2 regions of the Bradyrhizobium vignae genome follow, and region 2 is predicted to be linked to the other one. Evidence: riboswitches for the same ligand, from Rfam matches in the RefSeq annotation. Region 2 holds a riboswitch; the other holds the start of a gene.
The links. Region 2 has a riboswitch for cobalamin ahead of BRAD3257_RS24550 (energy-coupling factor ABC transporter permease). Riboswitches for the same ligand answer to the same signal wherever they lie in the genome.
Positions count from the first base shown of each region.

Region 1: linked by a shared signal. The riboswitch ahead of metE (5-methyltetrahydropteroyltriglutamate--homocysteine S-methyltransferase) and the one ahead of BRAD3257_RS24550 (energy-coupling factor ABC transporter permease) in region 2 are both predicted to bind cobalamin.

Region 1 is NZ_LS398110.1:6,547,686-6,559,712, forward strand. Features, by position in the region: gene BRAD3257_RS41385 (PAS domain S-box protein) at 135-782, shown strand; gene BRAD3257_RS41390 (hypothetical protein) at 831-1,097, shown strand; gene fixJ (response regulator FixJ) at 1,172-1,777, shown strand; gene BRAD3257_RS31770 (hemerythrin domain-containing protein) at 2,662-3,261, shown strand; gene metE (5-methyltetrahydropteroyltriglutamate--homocysteine S-methyltransferase) at 3,892-6,237, opposite strand; cobalamin riboswitch at 6,341-6,542, opposite strand; gene BRAD3257_RS39435 (hypothetical protein) at 6,840-7,403, shown strand; gene BRAD3257_RS31785 (nodulate formation efficiency C protein) at 7,604-8,326, shown strand; gene BRAD3257_RS31790 (hypothetical protein) at 8,895-9,077, opposite strand; gene BRAD3257_RS31795 (thermonuclease family protein) at 9,732-10,472, shown strand; gene BRAD3257_RS31800 (carbonic anhydrase) at 10,483-11,226, shown strand.
Region 2 is NZ_LS398110.1:5,024,458-5,036,484, forward strand. Features, by position in the region: gene cobT (nicotinate-nucleotide--dimethylbenzimidazole phosphoribosyltransferase) at 1-186, opposite strand, end outside; gene cobF (precorrin-6A synthase (deacetylating)) at 193-942, opposite strand; gene BRAD3257_RS24550 (energy-coupling factor ABC transporter permease) at 989-1,666, opposite strand; cobalamin riboswitch at 1,704-1,923, opposite strand; gene cobA (uroporphyrinogen-III C-methyltransferase) at 1,969-2,700, opposite strand; gene BRAD3257_RS24560 (cobyrinic acid a,c-diamide synthase CobB) at 2,697-4,007, opposite strand; gene cobM (precorrin-4 C(11)-methyltransferase) at 4,007-4,789, opposite strand; gene BRAD3257_RS24570 (cobalamin biosynthesis protein) at 4,786-5,154, opposite strand; gene cbiE (precorrin-6y C5,15-methyltransferase (decarboxylating) subunit CbiE) at 5,151-6,332, opposite strand; gene BRAD3257_RS24580 (cobalt-precorrin-6A reductase) at 6,331-7,077, shown strand; gene cobJ (precorrin-3B C(17)-methyltransferase) at 7,053-7,787, opposite strand; gene BRAD3257_RS24590 (precorrin-2 C(20)-methyltransferase) at 7,784-8,515, opposite strand; gene BRAD3257_RS24595 (precorrin-8X methylmutase) at 8,518-9,147, opposite strand; gene cobG (precorrin-3B synthase) at 9,147-10,310, opposite strand; gene cobN (cobaltochelatase subunit CobN) at 10,307-12,027, opposite strand, start outside.

The DNA of each region.
Region 1 (12,027 bases), 1.5 Mb from region 2:
CGAATAAGAGCGTCTGCCAGGAAACATGTCAGACCACGTCTGGTAAAGCTATGGCATTGCCGCGGCCGCCGCCGCGCTGGCTCTCGTGATCTGCCCGGCCTAACGTCGCTCCCCTGCTCTGCCTCTTGATCGGCGTGGCCTTTAATCCCGCTGCCATGATAGATATCGCGGAATTCGCGGGCGCCATGATCGTGATTGAGGAGAAGAGAATCATTCTCTCGTTCAGCGCCCCAGCCGCTCGTTTAATTGGTTTCTCTCCGGACGACGTGGTCGGAATGAATGTATCGAGCTTGCTGCCGCAGCTCTACCGCCCCGAGCACGAGCGCTGCATCGCACGTTGTCTGGCCAAGGACGAGCGGCACATCATTGGCATCCGCCGCATCGTCGTCGGCGAACCGAGCGACGGCTCGACCTCCGTCGGTGAGGCCAAGGTGCGCGCCGAACGGTTCTTCACCGGTTCCATCCGAAATCTCGGCGAGGGTCGGCGGCGGAACGGCGGTTGGAAGAGCTGCAATCTGACCTCGTGCGGGTGTCGCGGCCCGGTCGCCATACGTGAAATGGCATCGTCTATTGCCCGTGAGATCACCGGCCGCTCTCCGCAATTACAAACTGCGGGACACAAAGCCTCTGCTGGCGCGCAACGAGCCGGACGCCAACTGCAATGGTGGCGCACTCGAACGCGCCGCCACTACACGCTCTACGCGCCAAAGATATCATCAGCGCCTGCGGGACTTCATTTCCAGGGACGAGCACACTGCGGAGACTCCGCTCACGCTCTTTGAAGAAGCTGTGGCTCTGGCCCTAGTGGCCCCAAGGAGCAAAGCGTCCGCATGATGACCCCCAGCGACCGCGGGGTCATTGTCGACAAGATCCAGATTCAGCAGGTCGCGCTAAACCTGATACGCAATGGAATCGAGGTCATGGCTTCCTGCCCGCGCCGCGAAGTTGCCAAGGTCGACACGTATACCGTTGCCGATAACGGCCCGGGATCAAGCGCTGATATCCGCCGACCGACTGTTCCAGCCCTTTGTCACGAACAAACGCCATGGCATGGGTGTGAGGCTATCAATCTGCCGGACGATCATTGCGTCATATAGCAGCCATATCGTCGCGGAAGCGACTCCGAGTGGCAATCCTTAACTCGGCATCTGCGGAGCGTAGCGAAAGAGACATGATTGGGCGGCGCATTCTTGTGATCGACGATGACGCCGCAATGCGGGACTCGCTCGCGTTTCTTCTTGATGTTAACGGTTTCTACGTAGCAACCTATGAGACAGCGACCGCGTTTCTTAATGACCACGCGGGCGGTCCAGTCGATTGCATCGTGTCAGACATCCGTATGCCGGGTATGAGCGGTCTCGAACTGGTCAGCAAAGTGAAGGCCAATCGCGTAGACTGCCCGGTCATCTTGATAACTGGTCATGCCGACGTATCGCTTGCAGTCGAAGCGATGAAAACGGGCGCGGTCGACTTCATCGAGAAACCGTTCGAAGAGGAGGTGCTATTGCGTGCGATCAATAGTGCCTTGAAAGCGCGGCCAACGAAACTCGCCGATGACGCAGCGAAACTGCAGGCGGAGGCCCGCCTCGCGGACCTCTCCTCCCGCGAACGTGACGTCCTGCAGGGACTATTAGCCGGCAAGATCAACAAGGTGATCGCCCATGATCTCGGCATCAGCCCCCGGACAGTCGAGGTTTACCGTGCAAACCTCATGGCCAAGGCCAATGTTCGCAGCATGTCCGAGTTGATGCGGATCGCCATTACCGCGGGACTCTAACAGCGGCGCAGATGGTGCGACGATTCATGCATTCAAGCTGCGCAGTCCAGACGACGAGGAGGGTTTTCAGGTGCACGGCAACGAGCCGATCATGTTTTCGGTGGTGGCTATTGATGCAACCCAAGCTGCTGGTTCCTTGGAATCCCGACGGCACCTGAAGCAGATCAATTGCGTCACCGAAATTTGTGCTCCGATAACAGAAGGTCTGTCAGCCCGGAGAACGGCATAGTTCGGCAATATATTGTCCATCCTCCAACGGAGCTCCCAGTGCGGGCTGCCGTGAACGGTTCGATTTCCTTCGCATTGGAAACGGGTGAGCATGTTGACGCTGTGGCAATCGGTCACGAGAGGACCATCCTTCCGTCATTGCGCTTGGCTGGGCGACAGTCACCTCGGTCTTCGAAATCAAACGATCGCGTGCGTTGGAGGCGCATAATCATCAAGCGCGGCGACGACGTCGGCCGCCGTATATCGATCCGAGTTTGAGCAACCAAGGGACCCCGCCGGCCGCATTTCAATGCCCCCTCCTCATCGGACTTACGTGTAAATACTTAAGGGCTTCTACCTAGGGAAAACATCCAAATTTCCCAGTTCGTCAGGAACAGACAATCTGCGTCCCATCGACGTTCGCAAGATAGGGTCCGCCATGCACGCCTAGGCCGCCAGTTTTCCCGAGAGCAGCCGCCATCGACCAGCGTCTTGTGTGGGCAACCTCAACACTTCGGCTAAGCTGCTTTACGCCAGCTCAAATTTGAGCGCGCTACTTTTTCGCGTCGAACGGCGCGACAAACGCGGCGCAGCGAAGGGCCCCGATTCGGTGCTTAAGCGATCTTCCGAGCCGCAAAAACGCCGCCAGCCAACATTGTGCCTCCAGGAGCACCGCAATGATCATCGATCTTTTGCTTCGAGAGCATCGCAACATTGATCTGCTTCTGGTCGCTCTTGAACGCGAAGTGGAGATTTTTGAGAAAGGGATCCGTCCTGATTATGAAGTCATTCGCGCGATTATCGGCTATTTCGAGGTTTATCCTGAGGTGTACCATCATCCACAGGAAGATTTGATTTATTCCAAACTAAAGGCTCGCGATCCGGATGCAGCTGCAATCATCGGCGATCTCGCGCTCGAACACCAGGAAGTCATCGACCGTTTGCACCACTTCGCGCGGGCTATTGACGCCATCCTCGCGGATCGGGAACTTTTTCGGCAGGACGTCGGCAATATCATACGGGACTTTATAGTACGCGAGCGGCACCACATGATGTGGGAAGAACGAGATTTCTTTCCGACAGCTCTGAAGGCGCTCTCAGCTCAGGATTGGACCGAAATCGCTTCCGGCCTCACCGATCATGGAGATCCGCTGTTCAGCGAGACAGCGGCAGCGACTTCCGATGCGCTAAGAGCGCATGTTCTGCAATTGGAGCAAGAAGCCGAGGCCGAACGGAGCTCGGTCGCGTTTGCATCCGACAAGGCCGCCCCCCCGTGACACGGCGCCGAGACGAACGGGCTGTATTGATCGCTGCCGTTTCACAGCCGGACAGGGGGCCTCATGTTCACCCCGTCGAAATGAAAATGGGGGGCTCGCGCGCGCGTAGGCTGCCCTACCGCCAAAATGGCTTCTGCGCAATATAATCGCTTGCTCGACCACCGGTGCAAACGGCGCATCCGAGCCTTCCTGAGCTCTCGTGACGGTTCATGCATTGGCTACGCTTGCGAGATCCTTAAAGCCGGGCTTCTCCTATCATCGCGCGATCGAACATAAGGTTTCCAGGCAGGAAAGCGCGCCGAGTTTGCGGGTGGTGCCCTGCGGTGGCCGCCGGGGATCACCGTCGCTCGCTGATGTCGTAGTCGTTCCCGACGTGCTCATGAGCGACAAACGTTGGTGTAGATTCATAAACCTCGGACTATATCGTGGCATACCACGGCATAATCGAGCTAGGCTGAGCTTCTGTTTCAACTCGGCTCCGATGCGTCAGCGTCGCTCCTTCTCCAGACTTTCGCCCGGCCCGCCTAAGCGGGACCGGGCATTTTTTCTGTTCCCAAGGCTACCTCGATTACCGAGCGCGCAAATGACCACAAGCGGATTCGCCTCGTCGAGAAGAGACCCAAGCCTGGATCAACGGCCTGGCGGATCGAATGATGCGCGCAGTTCGCGGGCCGCAGCGACCATGTTCGCTAGCGCCGGCCGAACCTCCTCCCATTTGCGTGTCTTCAGGCCGCAGTCCGGATTGATCCAGAGCTGCGAGTCGTGCAGTCGCGTCCGAGCCAACGCCATCAGCTCCTTCATTTCGCCCATCTCGGGAACGCGTGGAGAGTGGATGTCGTACACGCCCGGCCCGATCTGCTTTGGATATTCGTAGTTCCTAAACGCGTCGAGTAGTTCCATTTTCGAGCGCGACGTCTCGATCGAGATGACATCCGCGTCCATTGCAGCGATCGCACCGATAATGTCGTTGAACTCCGAGTAGCACATATGGGTATGAATTTGCGTCTGATCAGCGACTCCCGATGAGCAGATGCGGAAGCAATCCACGGCCCAGTCGAGATAAGCCGTCCACTCCGATCGGCGCAACGGCAATCCTTCGCGAAGCGCCGCTTCGTCGATCTGGATCATGGTCGCTCCAGCATTCTCGAGATCGCGGACTTCGTCGCGAATCGCGAGCGCGATCTGGCGGCAGACCTCGCTTCTGGGAATATCATCGCGAACAAAAGACCAGTTCAAGATCGTCACGGGTCCGGTCAACATCGCCTTCATCGGCTTCCTCGTGAGCGATTGCGCGTAGCACCACCAGCCTACGGTGATAGGCTTCGACCGCACTACGTCGCCAAACAGGATCGGTGGCCTGACGCAGCGCGATCCGTAGGACTGCACCCATCCGTTCCTGGTAAATGCGAAGCCGGCGAGGTGCTCGCCGAAGTACTGCACCATGTCATTGCGCTCGAACTCGCCGTGCACCAGGACGTCAAGACCGATGTCCTCCTGCCAATGTACAGCGCGCGCAGTCTCCTCCTTGAGGAACCTGTCGTATTGCTCGTCGCTCATCGCGCCTCGCGCATGCGCCGCACGGGCATTCCGGACCTCTGTGGTTTGCGGAAACGATCCGATCGTCGTGGTAGGAAAAGGCGGTAGTCCGAAACGATTGCTTTGGATCTCGGCACGACGGGCAAATGGGCTCGCGCGGCGACGCATGGTCTGATCGATCGCTTTCATCCGCACAGCGACATTGGCATCACGGATTTTGGGCGAAGTCTGGCGGACAGTCGCGGCACATTCCGACTCGGCAAGAGCTGGCGCGACATTCTGGTCGCCTGCGAGTGCCCGCGCCAGGATCGCAAGCTCTCGCATCTTCTGGACCGCGAAAGCAAGCCAGCTCTTGACGTCAGAAGCGAGCCCCGTCTCGAGGCCAACATCGACCGGAACATGAAGCAGAGAGCAGGATGGGGCGATCTGTACACGATCTTTGCCGAGCTTCGCAATCACGGGTTCGAGCCGTTGGCGCAGCGAGGACAAATTCGACCGCCATACATTCCGGCCGTCGACGACACCGAGCGACATGACGAGATCACTTCGGCCGCCAGCGATGATCTGGTCCAACAACTGTGGCGCTCGAACCAGATCGAGATGCAGTCCGGCAACTGGCAAGCTCAAGGCGGTGTGCAGATTGTCGCCGAGGTCGCCGAAATAGCTGGCAACCATGATCTTGATGGCCGGCCCCTCCTTTGCGAGCCGGTCATAGGCATGCCGCAAAGATTTTCGCGTCCCCTCATCCAGATCAAGAACCAGGCAGGGCTCGTCGAACTGAACCCAATTAGCCCCACGTTGGGCCAATTCCTGCAGAACCTCGATATAGACTGGTATCAGCTTATCTAATAGCGAGAGTGGCTGGAACGCAGGATCGGGACTCTTGCCGAGCTTTAGGAATGTAACCGGCCCGATCAGGACAGGGCGGGTCTGAAAGCCGAGAGCCTTGGCTTCCTCATACTCCTCGATCGGCTTGCGAGAGCATAGCCTGAAAGTCTGTCTCGTGTGAAACTCGGGAACCATGTAGTGGTAGTTGGTGTCGAACCACTTGGTCATCTCCTGCGCGGGTGCGCCAACTCCGCACGGTTGATCACCGCAAGTCGCATCCTGGTCGTCGACTTGTGAACCACGGGCCATGGCGAAGTACGTCTTGAGCGAAACGAGTTCGGATTTCGAAGCGTAGATCTCCGGGATGGCGCCAACCATGACACTTGTGTCGAGCACCTGGTCATAGAGGGAGAAATCGTTCGATGGAATGACCGTGACGCCGATAGATTTCTGACGAGCCCAGTTCGCGGCACGCAGGCCAGCTGCGTCCTCGAGCAACTGCTGTTCGCTGCTTTTTCCGGCCCAGTAGCTTTCTAGAGCGAGTTTGAGCTCGCGCCTTGGACCGATGCGTGGCGTTCCGAGCGTGGCAACCGGAAGGGAGAGAAGAGACATAGCGTTAACCCCATGTTGGGGGCAAAGGCCATGGCGGACGCAGGCAGGGGAAGTCGCACGGTGCGACGGCTGCTTGGCGCACCACCGGGACACCCCGCCCGTGGACGAATATATTGTCGGGGCAGGTCTCCTGGCTCACGGGTCATTGCTGCTGTCCGGCCTTCCCGAAGCCGCGCAGGCTTCAGTGACATCGTTGGACAGCGGCTCGCCGCTCACAGTTGCGGGGGCAGCGCCGGCATCTTCACCGGCTTCCCTCTTAGCTCCGGATCAAGTGGGACCGGAGAACCTCGACGACTTGGGATATCGGCAAGACAAGTCTTCCGTCAACCTCTCAGATTATGTCTCAAGCTGGTGCTGCGACATCCGCTACGCGAAGGGCCGCGCATCCTTATCGTTGCCTCGATGGAGAAAGGCTCTCCAGTCAGCCATATTGTAATAACCGTCACAGCTGCCCCGGGCCCGCACGCCAGATGGTGGAAGGGACAAATGCGGCTTGCGCCGGCAGGCACCGCTGCCTGGAGCAGAACGCATTTGATGCCCCGGCTTCCCGCCGGTCTTCGAGCGCGTCCGCCATCCAGCCGCCCTATCGACCAGCTCGATCCGTGCTGAATAAGCCTAAGACACCTGGCAAAGCCAGCAACATACCTGACCAGCACGTTGATTTGCAGTACCAGCCAAACGCCAAATGCTCGGCGATCAAGATCGGCTTCGTCGTCGTTGGCCTTCTACCGCAAAGCGGACCGAACGGGAGGCTGCTCTCGAGCCGCACGTCGCGAAAGAAGCGGCAAACGCCGCTCTGGCCTCTTGGCCGCGAGCGCCCAGAGGATGGCAGAGATCGAAAGCCACATTCCGGCAACGAACGAAACGGTTCTATGGCGGCAAGCGTGCTCCCAATTGTCATCAGGAACTTGGTCGAGGCGTTCAGCTGCGCCGTCGAATATTCGGTGCGTGCAAGGACGCATAAGCCGCGTTGCGTAGCGTTGAAGGTAAACATCGAGACGTGCGCAAGTCGGAAAGCCGACAAAGAGGACAAAAAAGCGGTGCAAATTGCCGTCTATTACCTGGCACGAGGAATGCAAGTCTTCGGATATGCCCAGTCCTCCTGCTGGGCATATCCAGCACAGCAACTTGAAGCTGTCGCCGGGAGCGAAGTTAGCGGCGCGTGACATAGAGGGGAGCGCCCGCTCGCACGGGACACCATCGGTCTCCTCGTTGCGTCGCCGCTAACTTCTTGCGCTCGCGAATAGCAGGTTGAAGCTTGCCCGCTTGGAATGACGTGTGGATGAAACCAAATAGGCCGGCGGTTATGAGGAAAGTGTCTGGAAGACGCGCGCTATTGTTTTGTCTCGGCCGATCGTTGATCTGTATGGCCGCGCTGGCTGCGACAAGCAACAGTGTTCGCGCCATCGAGAGCCCCCATATCGAAAGATTCAAGTCAACGTGGCGAGCGCAAGACGGTGAGACAATAGAACAACTTATCTCCAACGTTTCGAAGGTGGCACTTTTTGTCCCTCGAATGTGGGGCGTCATTGAACTTGACCAAAACGACTATGTTTTCGTTATGTGGACCAGGCACCCGGATGATACATTAGACGAACAGAACGTTATCGCCTGGAGAATCGCGCTCGACGGCACGTTTCAACTTGCGTCGACCTATGCAAAGCCGATGGAGTTGGGTTGGCACGCCCTGGCGCTCTCGTTGATCGCTACTGAAGTCAAGGAGGATGAAAGGAACGCAAATCTTCGCTTTCTGCATGATCCGAGCAACTTCAACTTCGTGACGACCACGCAAGGCCGGCTCGGCGATCTTCTGCGGCAGGGCCGCTGCACTATTGTTGAGCCTGTTGGAGTGGACTACTTGCCGAAGCAGAAGGACAAGCCGAACGAGAAAGGCGATCTGTGGCGCGTTTTGCTTTTGGTGAACTGTAATATTCCAGGACCCCTTGCTTTTACACACAACGGGGTCATCACTTTCGAGAAGAGCGAAGGTCAAGATTGGGAGCCGCAATCCTCCTTTGCCAAGCGTATCGCGGCCTTTCCTCCTGGCTCCTGGTTCGCTCGCATTGAGCCAAAGGAACGGGAAGAGTAAGAGAGGAGCAAAAGCCCTGTAAAATGGTCACAGAGCAAGATCGCGCCGCTGCTCCTTCTGCCGCCGAACGCTTCAGAACAACTGCAAGACATATCAACGCTAAAGCGTCGGTGCTTACGCATTCGCAACAGTCGCGAGCCTTTCCCGCAGCCTTCAGCTCGTCAGGAAACACTCGGACGGCACGATGACTCGAGTCTTTCTGCGAGGAGTAGGGTCGGCCGCAGCGGCGCGTGCCAGCTGGCGATTTGCCCTCCGACCCAGTGAGAGGACACCAATCTGCGGGCGAACCAGCTCTTTCATGCTACTCTTCAAGAGACTGGACCTGGAGATGCCTCGGGCCCAAACCCGATCCGGCGTGCACGCCGGGCATCGCGCGACTGACTGGTGAGCGTGCCGCCGCAGAGGCTGCGCGGGCGGCACGATCGTGTGCCGCGACGAAACCTAACAAGAGTGAAATGGGGCATTGTTAGCGGGCCGGCACACCCCCTGGACACCGGCCTTTTTCCGAGTGCCCCGGCGAGGAGCCCCGGAGCCGTTCGCGAGGCATCGAGCGCCGGCTGAGTCGGCGCTAAATTTCCTCGCGCGCATTCGTCTGCGCGTCATAGATCCGGATTTGAACCATGGGAAAACGCTTCTTCAGTTCTGCTCCGCCTGCCCTGGCGCCGTCTCTGGTCGCGAATTCGGCTCTGAGTCGGCCATCCACTTCAAGCGCGTAAGAAGAGACCGGCAATTCCCGGGGGGCAGCAACCATTTCATTCCCATTATGTAGTGAGATCGTTGAGAATAATTTGTAGCTTGAGTCGGCCAAACTGCACCAGAGCGACCTACCCGAGTGCCGCGATGGGGCAACCATGTTGTGGATTGACGCGTCGCACCGAATGGCATGCGGGCGGCTTATCCCCGCCCGGTGCGTATACGACGAACCCACTGAGGCTGCCGTTCCCCTGACGCAAACGCACGCCCTCACCCTGGGCTTGCTGGGTAGACCCAGTTGGCACAAAGGATAGCCAGGTTGCTCCTCGACGCGTGGCTTCCACTCGACGCTCAAGATTCGCAGGCGACTTTTGTTCTTCAAGTGCGTGAGAAACAGCGTTCGAGGTTCGGCTTTCTCCCGCATACCGAGCCCGCGGCTGCGCGATGGGGATCTTCTCTCCTCAGGTCGAGAGGGTGCAGTGCGCGCCCAGACAGAGAGAGAGAGAGAGAGAGAGAGAGAGAGAGACCGGCGAGGCTCGACGGATACCGCGACACGTACGCCGGAAGAAATCTCTTGAACCTCACGCAGCGTCAGGTCGTAGCTTGGAAACTACGGCCACGCCTTCATAGAGTAAACGTCGAAAGATGCCGATCGAATAACGGGCATAGTGCGTTTAAGCAGTCGAATGGCGGCGCCGGGTCGTGCGTGAACATGGATCAAGAGCGAAAGGTTATTGTCGGGATGAAACAGCGCATAATGGTGGTCGCATTGCTCGCTGTCATCGCATCTCCGGTGTGCGCGGCGAAGCTCAGGGGCCCTGCGCGCATCCTCGACGGCAATACCATCGAGATTGAGCAGACCAAGATTCGGCTCTCAGGCATCGAAGCTCCTGAGACTGATCAGATTTGCCTCGACGCCCACGGCCGGAAATGGACTTGCGGGGTAGCTGCTCGCGACGAGCTTATCAAGCATTCGAACGGACGAACGTGGGATTGTCATACCAAGGGAGTCGATGAGTACTGGCGGTCACGCGGCAGTTGCTTCATCGACGGCGAGGACGTGAACGCCTGGATGGTACGCTCGGGCTGGGCACTCTCGTCGGGTCCTTACGTCATCTATGAGGTTGTGGCGAGCAAAACCTGTGCAGGGCTATGGTCGGGGGCGTTCGTCGCGCCCTGGGACTGGCGTCGCCGCAATAAGGGGACGATCATCATCGGCGCGAGCTCGGTTCCGGTCGACGCTCAGGAGCTCCTGCTCGGATCCGCCCTGCTATCGGACCCGCCCTCGTCCGAGTGTGTGATAAAAGGCACCGTGGGCCGCAATGGCGAGCGGATTTATCACCTGCCCGGGCAACTCAGTTACGAAAAACTCGACATGACGAAGCCCGGTGAACGCTGGCTCTGCAGCGAAGCGGAAGCCGAAGCCAACGGGTGGCGTAAAGCCGCGCGATGAGGTGAGATACATGCAAGCAGGCCATTCTCCGAATATGCCCTATCTGACCAAGTTCGCGTCTTCGCGCCGCTCGCTGTTGCTGTTCGCTGTTTCGGCGGCTTGCCTGCGGCTTGGCAACAACATTGTCGATGCTAAGGAAGCAGAAGCGCCCCCCAAGCCAGATAACCTACTCTCCCCGGATGCTGCCCTGAAGAGGCTGATGGAAGGCAACGATCGCTATGTCCAGGGCGCATCACGACGCGACGATTTCCAGCGCGAGCGCCGAGTCTTAGTGGATGGCCAAAATCCATATGCCGCGATCCTGAGCTGCGCCGATTCTCGCGTGGCGCCTGAACTTGTCTTCGGTAGCGGACTTGGTGATCTGTTTGTCTGCCGCCTCGCCGGCAACTTCGCCAACGATGACACGCTCGCCAGCATGGAATATGCGGTAGCCGTGCTGAACACGCCGCTGATCCTGGTACTTGGTCACGATCATTGCGGTGCGATAGGCGCCACGATTAAGTCGCTCCAGGACGATAAGCCGCCGCCGGGACACATTTCATCCCTCGTCGCTGCGCTTGCGCCTGCGGTAAAAGTAACCCGCCAGCAACGCGGTGACACGTTCGCTGAAGCAACCCGACAAAATGTAATCGATAATGTCAACAAACTCAAATCGACGGGGCCGATTTTGAACGCGGCAGTTGAGCAGAACAGACTGAAGGTCGTCGGGGGCCTTTATCGGCTCGACACCGGCAGGGTCGATTTGCTGAGCTGACGCTGGCCCCTTCACGCGGCCAGCTACTCGTTTGCCGCCTGATACAGGGCTTCGGTCGAGTTCCGCGCAATTCGCTCGTGCATCACCTGCATCAAATGCACGGAGTACAATTCGCTCCACAATTGTAATAGCTTCGGGAATACCTTTGGTATGCGCGGCCTCTTAATTCTCCTCGTATTCTACGTGCTCATGTTCGCAACGCGAGGCCAGCACCAAGAAAAACTGATACCGGGGGCGACACTATTCACGCCTGCACGTTGATGGCTAGGCCAACAGAGGTGGTGCAAGCAGCAAATCGCGGTGCGCGGCATGCAGGGTCTGAGCTCTCGGCCTAACGGAACACGCGACGTTCCGGCAGTCTCTCAGCCGCGATCCGGCAAACCACCTATGCTCCTGCCATGATCACCACGCTCATCCAGGGCCGAAGATCACATAGAGCAGGATGACGAGCACCACGGCTGCCCACCCGACGGATGTATAGAAAACTACTACTTGCGTCGGCAGCGCACGGTCCGTCCTGCATCAGCCCCTGTTGAGGACGATACTGACACACCCGGCGATGGAGCCCACCAGGTCGTACTGCGCTTAGCAGCCTGGGGATGCGCGAGAGTTCAGTCGCTCTACGGGATTGCTGTCGGCCCAAACCGAAAACCTTGCTAGCGCTTGCTGGTAGGCGACGGCAACCTCAGGTCTGACGGGATCATGCCGGAGAAGAGGAGCGGCGACATGGACGAGTACGTCGCGCGCAACGTAGATCGGGTACCGGCGTCCTGTACGGCACTGGTCTCAGCAGCAAGGACC
Region 2 (12,027 bases):
GATGATCGGCACGCGCGCCGCACGCGGCCGCTCAGTCGCTTGCAAGCCCGCAAGCTCGATCGCGAGCTGCTCGAGCCGGCCGAGCGCGCCGGTCGGCTTCGTCAGTTGCGCCTGCCGCGTAGCGGCCGCCTCGCGATGGACTGCGGAGATCTCGGGGCAGTTCCGGTAAACCCATTCGGGAAGCATGCTGCCTCAACGCCTTCGCTTGAGAATGTAACTGTCCATGATCCAGCCGTGCCGCTCACGCGCCTCTTGCCGCGACGCGACGATGCGCGGGCCGACCTCGGCCAGCACGCCGGACATGATGATCTGATCGGGCATGCCGAGATAGGCCCCCCACCAAATGTGGAGCCCGGCCGGATCGAGCGACTGAAACGCCGTGCCGCCGTCGAGCATCACCACCACGGTATCGACGCCTTGCGGCCAGCCGCCGTCGCGCAAACGCCGACCCGTCGTCACCAGGAACGGCTCGCCGATATCGTTGAGTGGTAGCGCATGCGCGGCGCACAGCGCCTGGATCGAGGTGATGCCGGGTACGACTTCGATATTCGGTAGTGGATCGAGCCGGCGCGCAATGCGTAGCGAAGAGTCGTAGAGCGATGGATCGCCCCAGATCAGCAACGCGACCTTGCCGTCACCTTGGCGATGCCTCGCGATGGTCTGCGACCAGGTCGCGGCCACCGCATCATGCCAATCGTCGACGCCCTTGCGGTAATCAGCTTCACCGCCATCGCGCACGGGAAGATCGAATTCGGCGATGACTGCCTTGTCGCTGGCGAGCACCTCGGCGCAGATCGTCCGTCTGAGATCCGCAAGATCGGACTTCGCAGTCCCCTTGCGCGGGATCAGGACGAGATCGGCCTCATTGATGGCTTGAATCGCGGCGCGCGTGAGCTGCTCGGGATCGCCGCAACCGATACCTATCAGAGAGAGCGTGAGCATCGCGAGCGCGACGGGCGGCCGCTGCGGCCGCCCATTCGCTTGTCTCTCAGGCCGCGTTGTGCAGGCGCGGCGTGACGAGGCCGGGCGCAGTGACGCCACGCAGCGATTTCGCCAGCGCCAGCACGGCGAGATCGGCGAGCGGCTCGATCACGACGACCAGCGCATAGGATCCGGCAAACGCCGCGATGTTGGCGAGGTTGGTCGCGCCGAAGCCGGAGCCGTAAAGCGCCCAGAACGCCACCCACGCGACGATGCCGGACTGATAGGCGGTCGAGAGCGCCAGCGCTTGGCGGTATTGCAGATCGACGTAGGCGGTATTGCGCGGAATGATCCGCGTCGCGAGCGCCTGGATCGCAAACAGCGGCACCAGGAGCGTGGTGACGTTCATGCCATATTGCGGCAGGTCGGTCGGCACGAACAACACGCCCTGGAGCAAGAGGCCGAACGCGAGGCCAAAGGCTGCGGGCGCAGCACCAAACAGCAGGAATAGGGTCGAGCCGAGGATGAAGTGCACCTCGGACACGCCGACCGGGAAGTGCGGCAGGATTTGGAAGAAGGTGAAGACAAGGCCCGTGGTGGCCAAGGTGCGCGCCGCGAACGAGCCAACGCCCTGCTCGCGCACGGTTTCGGCCGCGAGCTTGAAGGCAACGCCGCCTGCGGCGATGCCGGTTGCGTAACTCAACACGAGCTTGGCGCCCGTCACGATCCCGGGTTCGATATGCATGGTTCAATTCCTTCCTGCCGTCACACCCGACGGCCTTGGCCTCGAAATTTGCAGGGCCGGTCTCCTGGCTCGCGGTTCACTGGGATTCTCCGGCCTTCCCGGACCTTGCGGCCCAGTGGCTGATCGGAGCCCCTCACCGCTTACAGTCGCGGGGGCGGCTGGGGTTTTGGGCGCCGCAATTGGGTCCGCCCACCCCCATTCCCGTTTATGCTCCGGCGCTTTGCGCCGCGTTGAGCACCATGCCTCTCTTGTGTGCCCCTTTCGTATCGCAGGCGTCAAGGGGCGACTGGCTGCGGGAGCCGTCATGACGGATATTCCCCGGCCAGCGCGCCGAACAGAATCACGGCGGCGGTGGAAGCCGCCCCACCGCGCGCAAGCTGCTCGGCGAGCTCGACAATGGTGGTGCGGACCAGCCGTTCGTCCGATCTCCCGAGAGATTCGGCGAACAGCGCCGGGGTGCTTGGCGCGAGGCCATGCGCGATCAATTTTGCGGCAAGCGCCGGAAAGGTGCGCCTGCCCATATAGACCACAGTCGTCGCCTCGGGGTCGGCCAGCGCCGCCCAATTCAGGTTTGGTGGCAATTCCCCGGTGACATCGGCCCCGGTCACGAACTGCACCCGTCGCGAGGTGTGCCGTCGGGTCAGCGGAATTCCTGCTCGCGCCGCGGCGACGCAAGCTGAGGTGACTCCGGGAACGATCTCGTAGCCGATGCCGGCCTCGCGCAGCGTTTCGATCTCTTCCTCGAGCCGGCCGAAAATGCCGGCATCGCCCGACTTCAGCCGCACCACGCGCACGCCGGTTGCGGCATAGTCGACCAGGAGACGGTTGACATGGTGCTGCTTGGTCGAAGGACGCCCGGCCCGCTTTCCCACCGCGACAAGATTGGCCCCGGGCCGCGCGAGGTCGAGGATCGCGCCGGACGCAAGGTCGTCATAGAGCACGACGTCCGCCTCGCGCAGCCGCGCGGCGCCCTTCACGGTGAGGAGCTCGGGATCGCCGGGACCGGCGGAGACGAAGGAGACAAAACCGCTCACCGGTCCTCCGCGATCAGATGAAAGAACGTGCCGGTGGCATGGCCACGGCGCGAGCCGGTCTCGGCAATGACGGTGCCGGTTGCATCGTGCACCACGGCCAGCGGCGTATCGGGTTGGGCAAGGATGGTCGAATAGTGGAACTCATGGCCGCGCAGGCGTGCGCCGGCCTCATGCCCCGGCATCGGCGCAGCCAGTTCGGCGAGGCGATAGCCCAGATGCATGCGGCGCTTGGCAAAGCTGGTCTCCAGGCCGAGCAGCCCCGCCATCTCATGGCGGACGCCGTCGGCATCGGTCAAAGCTGCACCCAGCACCATATAGCCCCCGCATTCGCCGTGCACGGGCCGCGTCTCCGCGAAGCCGCGAAGGCCGCTGCGAAAGCGCGCGTTGGCCGCGATCCTGCCGGCATGAAGCTCGGGATAGCCGCCCGGCAGCCAGCACACGTTGGCGCTTGCATCGGGTGCTTCGTCAGCCAGCGGCGAGAACGGCACTATCTCGGCGCCCGCCGCGCGCCAGGCTTCCAGCATATGCGGATAGACGAACGAGAATGCCGCATCCCGAGCCAGCGCAATGCGCTGGCCCGGCGGCGTCACATTCAAACCGTTCGTTGCAGGATGCGGCGACCATTTGGCTGCCGATTGCAGCACCGCATCGAGATCGACGTGCTCGGCGATAAAGCGCGCGGCCTCGTCGATCAGCTTGCCGATCTCCGCCTGCTCCTCGGCCTGCACGAGGCCAAGATGCCGCTTCGGCAGGCTGATCTCGGCATGGCGCGGCAGCGCGCCGAACACGGCAATGCCGACCTCGTTCAGCGCGCGCCGCACGAGGTCTTCATGACGCGGGCTGGCGACGCGGTTGAGCACGACGCCCGCAAGGCGCACGCCGGGGCGATAGTCGCGAAGGCCCGCGGCAATCGCCGCCGCCGTCTGCGCCTGTCCCGAGGGATCGATCACCAGCACCACCGGCCAGCCCAGCATCTCCGCAATGTCCGCGGTCGCACCTGTGCCGGAGACGCCACGTGCGGCGACACCGTCGAACAGGCCCATCGAGCCCTCGGCGAGCACGACGTCGGCATCGGCACCGCGGCCGACGAGGTGCGCAATGCTCACGCGATCCATCGCCCAGCTGTCGACGTTGACGGAGGCGCGCCCCGTCGCCGCGGCGTGGAACGCGGGATCGATATAGTCAGGGCCGCTCTTGAAGCACTGCACGTTCAGGCCGCGATTGCGCCAGGCGCGGGCGAGCGCCAGGGTCAGCGTGGTCTTGCCCACTCCGGAGGCAGGTGCGGAGATGACGAGGCCCGCCGCCATCACGATACCTCCGGAAAGCGCGGCTCGGCGCCGACCGGCCGATAGCGGCGGTCGTAATCGGCGGCATAGAGGCGGCTCTCGTCGAAATCCGCAGCGCCAAGCGTCTTGCCGACCAGGATCAGCGCGGTGCGCTCCATCTCGCCGCCCACGGCCGCATCGAGAGTGCCGAGTGTCGCGCGGACGATACGCTGGTCCGGCCAGCTCGCGCGCCACACGATCGCGACCGGGCAGTCCGCACCGTAGTGAGGCGTCAGCTCGGCCACGACCTGATCGAGCAGATGGATCGACAGGTGAATTGCGAGCACCGCGCCGGTCGCGGCGAATGCAGCGAGCTTCTCGCCTTCAGGCATCGCGCTGGCGCGGCCCGGCGTGCGCGTCAGCACCACGGTCTGAGCCAGGCCCGGCAAAGTCAGTTCGGCCTCCAGCGCCGCCGCCGCAGCCGAGAATGAGGGCACGCCGGGTGTCAGCGTGTAGGGAATTCCGAGCGCACGCAGACGGCGGAGCTGCTCGCCCATCGCCGACCAGATCGAGAGATCGCCGGAATGCAGCCGCGCGACGTCCTTGCCCTCGGCATGCGCGGCGGCGATCTCCGCGATGATCTCCTCGAGCGAAAGCGGCGCGGTGTTGACGATGCGCGCACCGGCCGGGCAATGCGCCAGCACGCCCGCGGGCACCAGCGAGCCCGCATAGAGGCAGACCGGACAGGCCGCGATCAGGTCGCGGCCGCGCAAGGTCAAGAGATCGGCAGCGCCAGGCCCGGCGCCGATGAAATGCACCGTCATGCGCCGTCTCCTTCGGCAATCGCCGCGGTTGCGGTGCGATCCTTCGAGACCATACGCGTCCCAATCAACCGCGCGCGAGGACCGGCGGCAGCGAGCGCCGCAGCTTCGGCGACCGATCCTGTGCCGAACTTTTCCGCGACAAGCGTCGACTGCGTCGGCGTGTCGATGCCCGCCAGCCTATCGGCCGGAACCGCCATGATCGGCACACCGCACTCACGTGCGAGCTGCTTCAGCACCTCTGCGTTGGCCTTGTCGATGACAGTTGCCACCGCCGCGAGCCCCTCGGGGCCGCCCGCCGCCAGAAGCGCTTCGCGCAGCGAAGCCAGCGTGACATCCTGTCTGAACCCGAGCCCGGCAACCTTCATCGGTTCGTACTCCACTGCACCACGGGCCGCGCGGCCTTCCACGACCGGTAGCGGCCGAGCGGAGCGGCATGGGCGATCTCGACCCGCATCAGCTCGCCGCCATGGCGCTGATGCAGCTCGCCGAGCAGCGCTTCCGTCTCCAGCGTCACGGCATGCGCGACGACTCGAGTGCCAGGCGCGAGCCGCGCCCAGACGGCGTCGAACAGCGCGCCATCGAGGCCACCGCCGATGAAGACGGCGTCCGGCGGATCCAGCGCCGCGAGAGCTTCGGGCGCTTTGCCTGCGACGACGTTGATCCGATGCTCCAGTCCGAACTCGGCCGCGTTGCTGCGGATGTTGGCAGCCCGATCGTCCCGCGCCTCGACCGCGATCGCCGTTCCGCCGCACAGCGCCCATTCGATCGAGATCGATCCCGAACCCGCGCCAACATCCCACAGCCTCCTACCGGGACACGGCGCCAGCGCCGAAAGCGCCAAGGCCCGCATCGGCCGCTTGGTGATCTGCCCGTCGTGAGCGAAGAAATCGTCCGGCAGGCCAGAGCTGCGAGACAGTCCATGCCCTCCCTCCGCCTCCAGCGCCACCGCAATCAGGTTTCCAGCCGAAGCGCGCGTATGGCTTTCAGCGCGATATTCTCTGATGCTTTCATTCGGCCCGCCGAGCGCGGCGAGAATCCAGAATGCGGAAGCCCCCCATCCGCGCTCGCTCAGCCATCTCGCGAGGTCGCCGGCCGCCTTGGCGTCACGCAGGAGACAGATGATCCGCGCCCCATGCGCCAAATGCGGCACGAGACGTTCGAAAGGCGCGGCGTGAAGTCCGAGGCAAATCACGGATTCCAGCCGCCAGCCCAGCCGCGCGGCGGCAAGCGAGAAGGTCGATGGCGCGGGATGCGCGATCCACTCGTCACCATGGAGCTTCTCGGCGAGACTTGCCCCGGCGCCATGCCAGAACGGATCGCCTGAGGCGAGCACGGCCGTCGGCCTACCGCGACAGCTCAGCACGATGTTTGCGTCGAACGGCACGGGCCACGGGCGTCCGCGGCTGCCGACATCCGCGAGCGCAAGATGACGCCCGCCACCGAACACGGTTTCTGCCCTGGCTAGCGCCTTTCGGCTTGCTTCGGACAGCCCGGCAAGGCCATCTTCGCCGATACCGATGATCGTCAGCCAGGGATCAGCCATGACGCGCGCCCTCATTCTGGGCGGAACGAGCGACGCGAGCGTGCTCGCAACGGCGATCGCGCGCGCCGGCATTGGCGCCGTGTATTCGTACGGCGGCCGCACCCGCGCGCCGGCCGACCAGCCGCTGCCGACCCGCATCGGCGGCTTCGGCGGCGCGAGCGGCCTTGCCGACTACGTTCGTCGTGAGCGCATCACGCATGTCATCGACGCGACGCATCCATTCGCAGCCGAGATGAGCCGGAACGCGGTCGAGGCGTGCACGGAGACGGCCACGCCGCTGATTGCGCTCGAACGCGCGCCCTGGACGAAAGCGCCCGGCGACAATTGGATCGAGGTCGTCGACGTCAACGCCGCCGTCGCCGCGCTGCCCGAGGTGCCGGCAAACGTATTCCTCGCCATCGGCCGTCAGCACATCGCGCCATTCGCGACGAAGCCGCAGTACAACTATACGCTGCGCTTCGTCGATCCGCCCGAAGCGCCCCTGCCCTTCGAGGCCGATATGATCGTGTCCCGCGGCCCCTTCACCCTCGACGGAGAGCTGGAGCTGCTGCGCACACGCGGCATCTCGTGGATCGTCGCCCGGAATTCCGGCGGCGACGGCGCGCGCGCCAAGATCGACGCCGCCCGCAGGCTCGGCCTGCCCGTGATCATGATCTCGCGGCCAGAACTGCCCGCGCGGTTGCGGGTGGAGAGCGTCGTCGAGGTGATGCAGTGGCTCGGTCATCGCACCTGCCTCGGTGCATAGATCCAGCGGCCGACGCGGCGCGTCTGCGAGTTGCCGACGATCACCAGCGTGCGCATGTCGGCCATTTCGGCCCGGGCCTCGTTCAGCGTCACGGTCTCGATCTTCTCGTCGGCAGCACTGATCGCACGCGCGAAGATCACCAGGCGCTCGCCGCAGCCGGCTTGCCGAAGCACCGCAAGCGCGCGGCCAAATCCTTCCGGCCGGCTCGCCGAGCGCGGATTGTACATCGCGATGGCGAAATCGGCTTCCGCAGCGAGTCGAAGACGCTTCTCGATCACCGTCCACGGCTTGAGATTGTCGGAGAGATTGATCGCGCAAAAATCATGGCCGAGCGGCGCGCCGGTGCGGGCGGCCGCCGCCAGCATCGCAGTGATGCCGGGCAGCACACGGATCGGCAGTTCCTGCCATTGCGGCGTCTGCTCGAGCGCCTCGAACACCGCGGAGGCCATCGCGAATACGCCGGGATCGCCGGAGGAAACGACCACGACCTGTCTGCCCTCTGCAGCTAGCCGCAGCGCTTCGCTCGCACGCTGCAGCTCCTCGCGATTGTCAGATGGATGCAGCTCGAGCCCGGCCCGCGGCGGCACGCGTGCGACATAGGGCGCATAGCCCAGAATGTCGGTGGCGGCGGCAAGCGCCGCGGAGACTTCCGGCGTCACCAGCGTGTCGCTGCCCGGCCCGAGGCCCGCGATGGTCAGCGTGCCCGTCATTCGGCAGCGTCCAGATGCCGGCCCTTGCCGTGCACGAGCACGATCGCGAAGTAAGGGCAATCGGCAGCATCGATCTCGGCAAGCCGCACCACGCGCTCGCCCGGCATGGTGCCGCGCTCGACCAGCCAGGCGTCATCCAGCCTGCCTGCGGAGCGAAGCGCGCGTTGCACCTTTGCGAGATTACGGCCGGTCTTCATGACGACGAGCGCATCGGAATCGCGCATGCGCCGCTCGAGCTCGTCTTCGGCGAGCGTGCCCATCAGCACCGTCGTCACGTCATCGCCGAGCGCGATCGGCTGTCCAACGCCATTCCAGCAGCCGACCATCCCGGGAATTCCGGCGATCACCTCGATCTCGACGCGGCCTTGCAGGCGCGTGTGCAGATGCATGAAGGAGCCGTAGAAGTAGGGATCGCCCTCGCAGAGCACGACGACGTCGACCGCGCGCGAAAGCCGTGCCAGGCGCTCGGCCCATTCGTCGTAGAAGCCGGCGAGCATTTGCACGTAGTCAGGACTGTCGAAGGCGATCTCGGTCGTGACCGGATATTCCATGGGATATTCGGTGACGCCGGCAGCGAGCATGCCCTCGACGATGCGGCGCGCCTGCCCCGGCCTGCCCTTCTTGCGGAAATAGGCGACGTGCTGCGCGCCGCGCACCGTGCGATCGGCGCGCACGCTCATCAGATCGGGATCGCCTGGGCCGAGACCGCAGCAGATGATGCGTCCCATGGCTATTCGCTCCGGCTCGCCAGCGCGTTGACGGCGGCGACCGTGATCGCAGAGCCGCCGAGGCGCCCTTCGACCGTCAGTGCCGGCGCCGGCGGATCGGCCATCAGCGCGGCCTTGGATTCGGCGGCGCCGACGAAGCCGACGGGGCAGCCGATGATCGCTGCCGGCCGCGGGCAGTCGCGATCCTCCAGCATGTTGAGCAGATGAAACAGCGCGGTCGGCGCATTGCCGATCGCGACGATCGCGCCGCCCAGATGCGGCCGCCACAGCTCCAGTGCGGCGGCCGAACGTGTGTTGCGCATGGAGTGCGCGAGCGCAGGAACGGACTCGTCTCCGAGCGTGCAGATCACGGCATTGGCCGCAGGCAATCTGGCACGCGTGATGCCCTCCGATACCATGCGCGCATCGCACAGGATCGGCGCGCCCTTCTGCAAGGCCGCGCGCGCGGCGATCGCCATGCCAGGCGTGAAGCGGATATGCGCCTCGAGGCCGACCATGCCGGCAGCGTGGATCATCCGCACCACCACCGGCTCCTCGTCGGGCGTAAAGCGCGCAAGATCGGCCTCGGCCCGAATGGTGGCAAAGGATTGCCGGTAGATCGCCGCGCCGTCGGTCTCGTAGGTGTGCGGCATCAGTTCCCTCCGACCAGGATGGAGGGATCGCTGACGATATCCGCGCCGCTCAGCCCGCGCAGCACCGGCTCATCGCGCGTCGAGCCATCGCGGACGAGATCGAATCCGGCGCGCGTCGCGATCAGCGTGACCGCAGCCGTTCCGGAATGGGCGCAGCCCTTGCGGCAGCCGGAAACGTGGAGCCGCCCATCGGCGGCAATGCGCGGGGCGAGCGCTGCTGCGAGCGCGCGCGTATCGGCATGGGCTTCCCGGCAGCGCGGCGCGCCGCTGCAGGCTATGACGCGCAGCGCCGGATCATACGGCTCGGTGATGAGGCCCGCCCCGCTCGGCATCTCGCGATTGCCCTCGCTTAGCACCATCCGCCAGGGAGTCATGCGCAGCGCATGTCCGTAACCTGAGAACTGACGGAGCGTCGCGTGCAGCATTTGTCCGAACGCGACGCCAACCATCGCGCCTTGCGGATAGGGCCCGGGCCGCGCTGCGGCCATCACGGGCGCAGGCTCGGTCTCGCCGCGCAGCGATTGAGGCAACGTCGCGCCGGATGCGATGTGGGCTGCCATGCGCGCTCGCCCACCCCTCGCGCCGCCGGAGATGAGGAACCAGCTTGCGAGCGCCAGCGCCGCGCTCACGGCCTGTCCGCGTTCGACGCAGCGGCCGAGCCTTGCGCCGTCGGCCCGCACAAGGAGGCGGCCCGAGCGGTCGCGCTCGATGCGGATGTCGGCGGAATCGCCGGCCAGAACGCGCGATCGGCCATCGTCGACGGCGAAGCCGAACTTGGTGGGAAGCACGAGGCCGGATTCGGCGAGCGCCTCCTCGAGCTCCGCGGCGAGCGACTGCGTCTCGTCACCGCTGCTCCAGAACGGCGTCACCAGGATGTTGCGCCTGGCCTCGATATCGGTGTCGGGATCGAGCAATGCCAATCGCGCAAGACCATCGAGCAACGGCCGATGGCCGTCCTCCTTCACGCCCCTGATCTGCAGATTGGCCCGGCTTGTGACGTCGATCAGGCCGTTGCCGAAGCGCTCGGCCAGATCCGCAAGCCCGGAGATCTGTGGTGCTTCAAGGCGCCCGCCAAACGGACGCACACGGACGACGAGCCCGTCGCCCGACAGCATCGGGCGCAGCGCGCCGGGACACCAGCCCTTGACTGCCGCCGCGCTCATGAGGCCTCCCGCAGTGCCGCCGCGATCGAATTGCGGCGGGTTCGCCAGAGTGAAGCTTCATGCAGGCGGGTGAAGCACGTCTCCATCGCGGCAAGGGCCGCCGGATTTTCGCGGGCCATGAAGGCGCGGACCTCGTCGTTGCCGAATGTCGCGTCGTAATAGAGATCGAACAAATGCGGCGGCACGGCGCCGGCGAGATGGGCGAAGGCGGCCATGTGCTCCAGCGTCGCGGTGATCTCGGCGGCGCCACGAAAACCGTGACGCATCATGCCGGCGATCCAGGCCGGATTGGCCGCGCGTGCCCGGACGACACGTGAAATTTCCTCCGTCAGCGTGCGCGCATGCGGCTCGCTGGGCCGTGTCGCATCGAGATGATAGAGCGAAGGCGCGCCTGCACCGAGGTGAGCTGCAGCCGCAGCGACGCCTGCTTCATGCGCGGCGTAGTCGGCGGCGAGCAGAAGGTCGGTTTCGGGCAAGTCCTGGATATGGACAAAAGCGTCCGCGGATGCGAGCCGCGATTCGATCCCTGCGCGATCCGGCTGCATTGTACCATCCACCGAGAATGCCCAGGACGACGCCGACAGCCACGCTTCGCCGGCTGCTTGGCGGGTCTCGGGCGTGAAGGCATCCGGGATCGCGGAAAGGCCGACGCCGTATTGTCCGGGACGCGGCGCGAACACGCGGGAGGTGCGTTGGCGATAAGGGTTCTCATCGCCCTCCTCGTCGCGCGCCGCGAGCGCCTCGGAGGCGGCTTCGAACAATTGCGCAAGGCCTGCGAAGACATCGCGGAACAGGCCCGACACCCGCAGCGTGACATCGATGCGGGGGCGACCGAGCTCGGCCGGCGCGATGATGTCGTAACCGGTGACGCGGCCGGAAGCGTGATCCCAGCGCGGCGCAAGGCCGGCCAGATGCAGCGCCATCGCGAACTCCTCGCCCGCGGTACGCATCGTCGCCGAGCCCCAGAGATCGACGACGAGGCCCTTCGGCCAATCGCCGTGATCCTGCAGATGGCGGCGCAGCAGCTCTTCGGCGAGCTTGATTCCTTGCGCATGCGCCGACGGCGTCGGCACCGCGCGCGGATCGACGGCGAAGAGATTGCGCCCGGTCGGCAAGACGTCCTGACGTCCGCGATAGGGTGAGCCCGACGGCCCCGGCGCAACGCGCCGGCCTGCCAGTGCAGCAAGCAGCGCATCCCGCTCCGCCTCGCCGCAGGCGCCGCGCCCGAACACGTGCAAGCCGTCGCCGAACTGGCTTTCCTTGAGGTCGCAGACGAAGCGATCGATCCGTGGAATGGCTTCGGCCGGTGCTGCCGATGCATCGAGGCCGAGATCCTCTTCGAGGCCGGCCGCTCGCGCCTCGTCGCGGATCGCCGCGATCAGGCGCTGGCGACGGGCGGGATCGAGACCGTCGGCGGTCGAATATTCGTCAAGGAGCCGTTCGAGGCGGCGCAGCCCTTCCGGCACGGCGGAGCTTTCGAGGGGCGGCGGCAGATGGCCGATCGTCACCGCTCCGATGCGCCGCTTGGCCTGCGCGGCCTCGCCGGGATCGTTGACAATGAAGGGATAGATGACGGGGAGATCGCCGATCAATGCCTCCGGCCAGCAGCTCGTTGACAGCGCCACGGATTTTCCCGGCAACCACTCCAGCGTGCCATGCGCGCCCATATGTACGACGGCATCACAGCCCTGCTGCCTGAGCCAGAGGTAGAACGCGA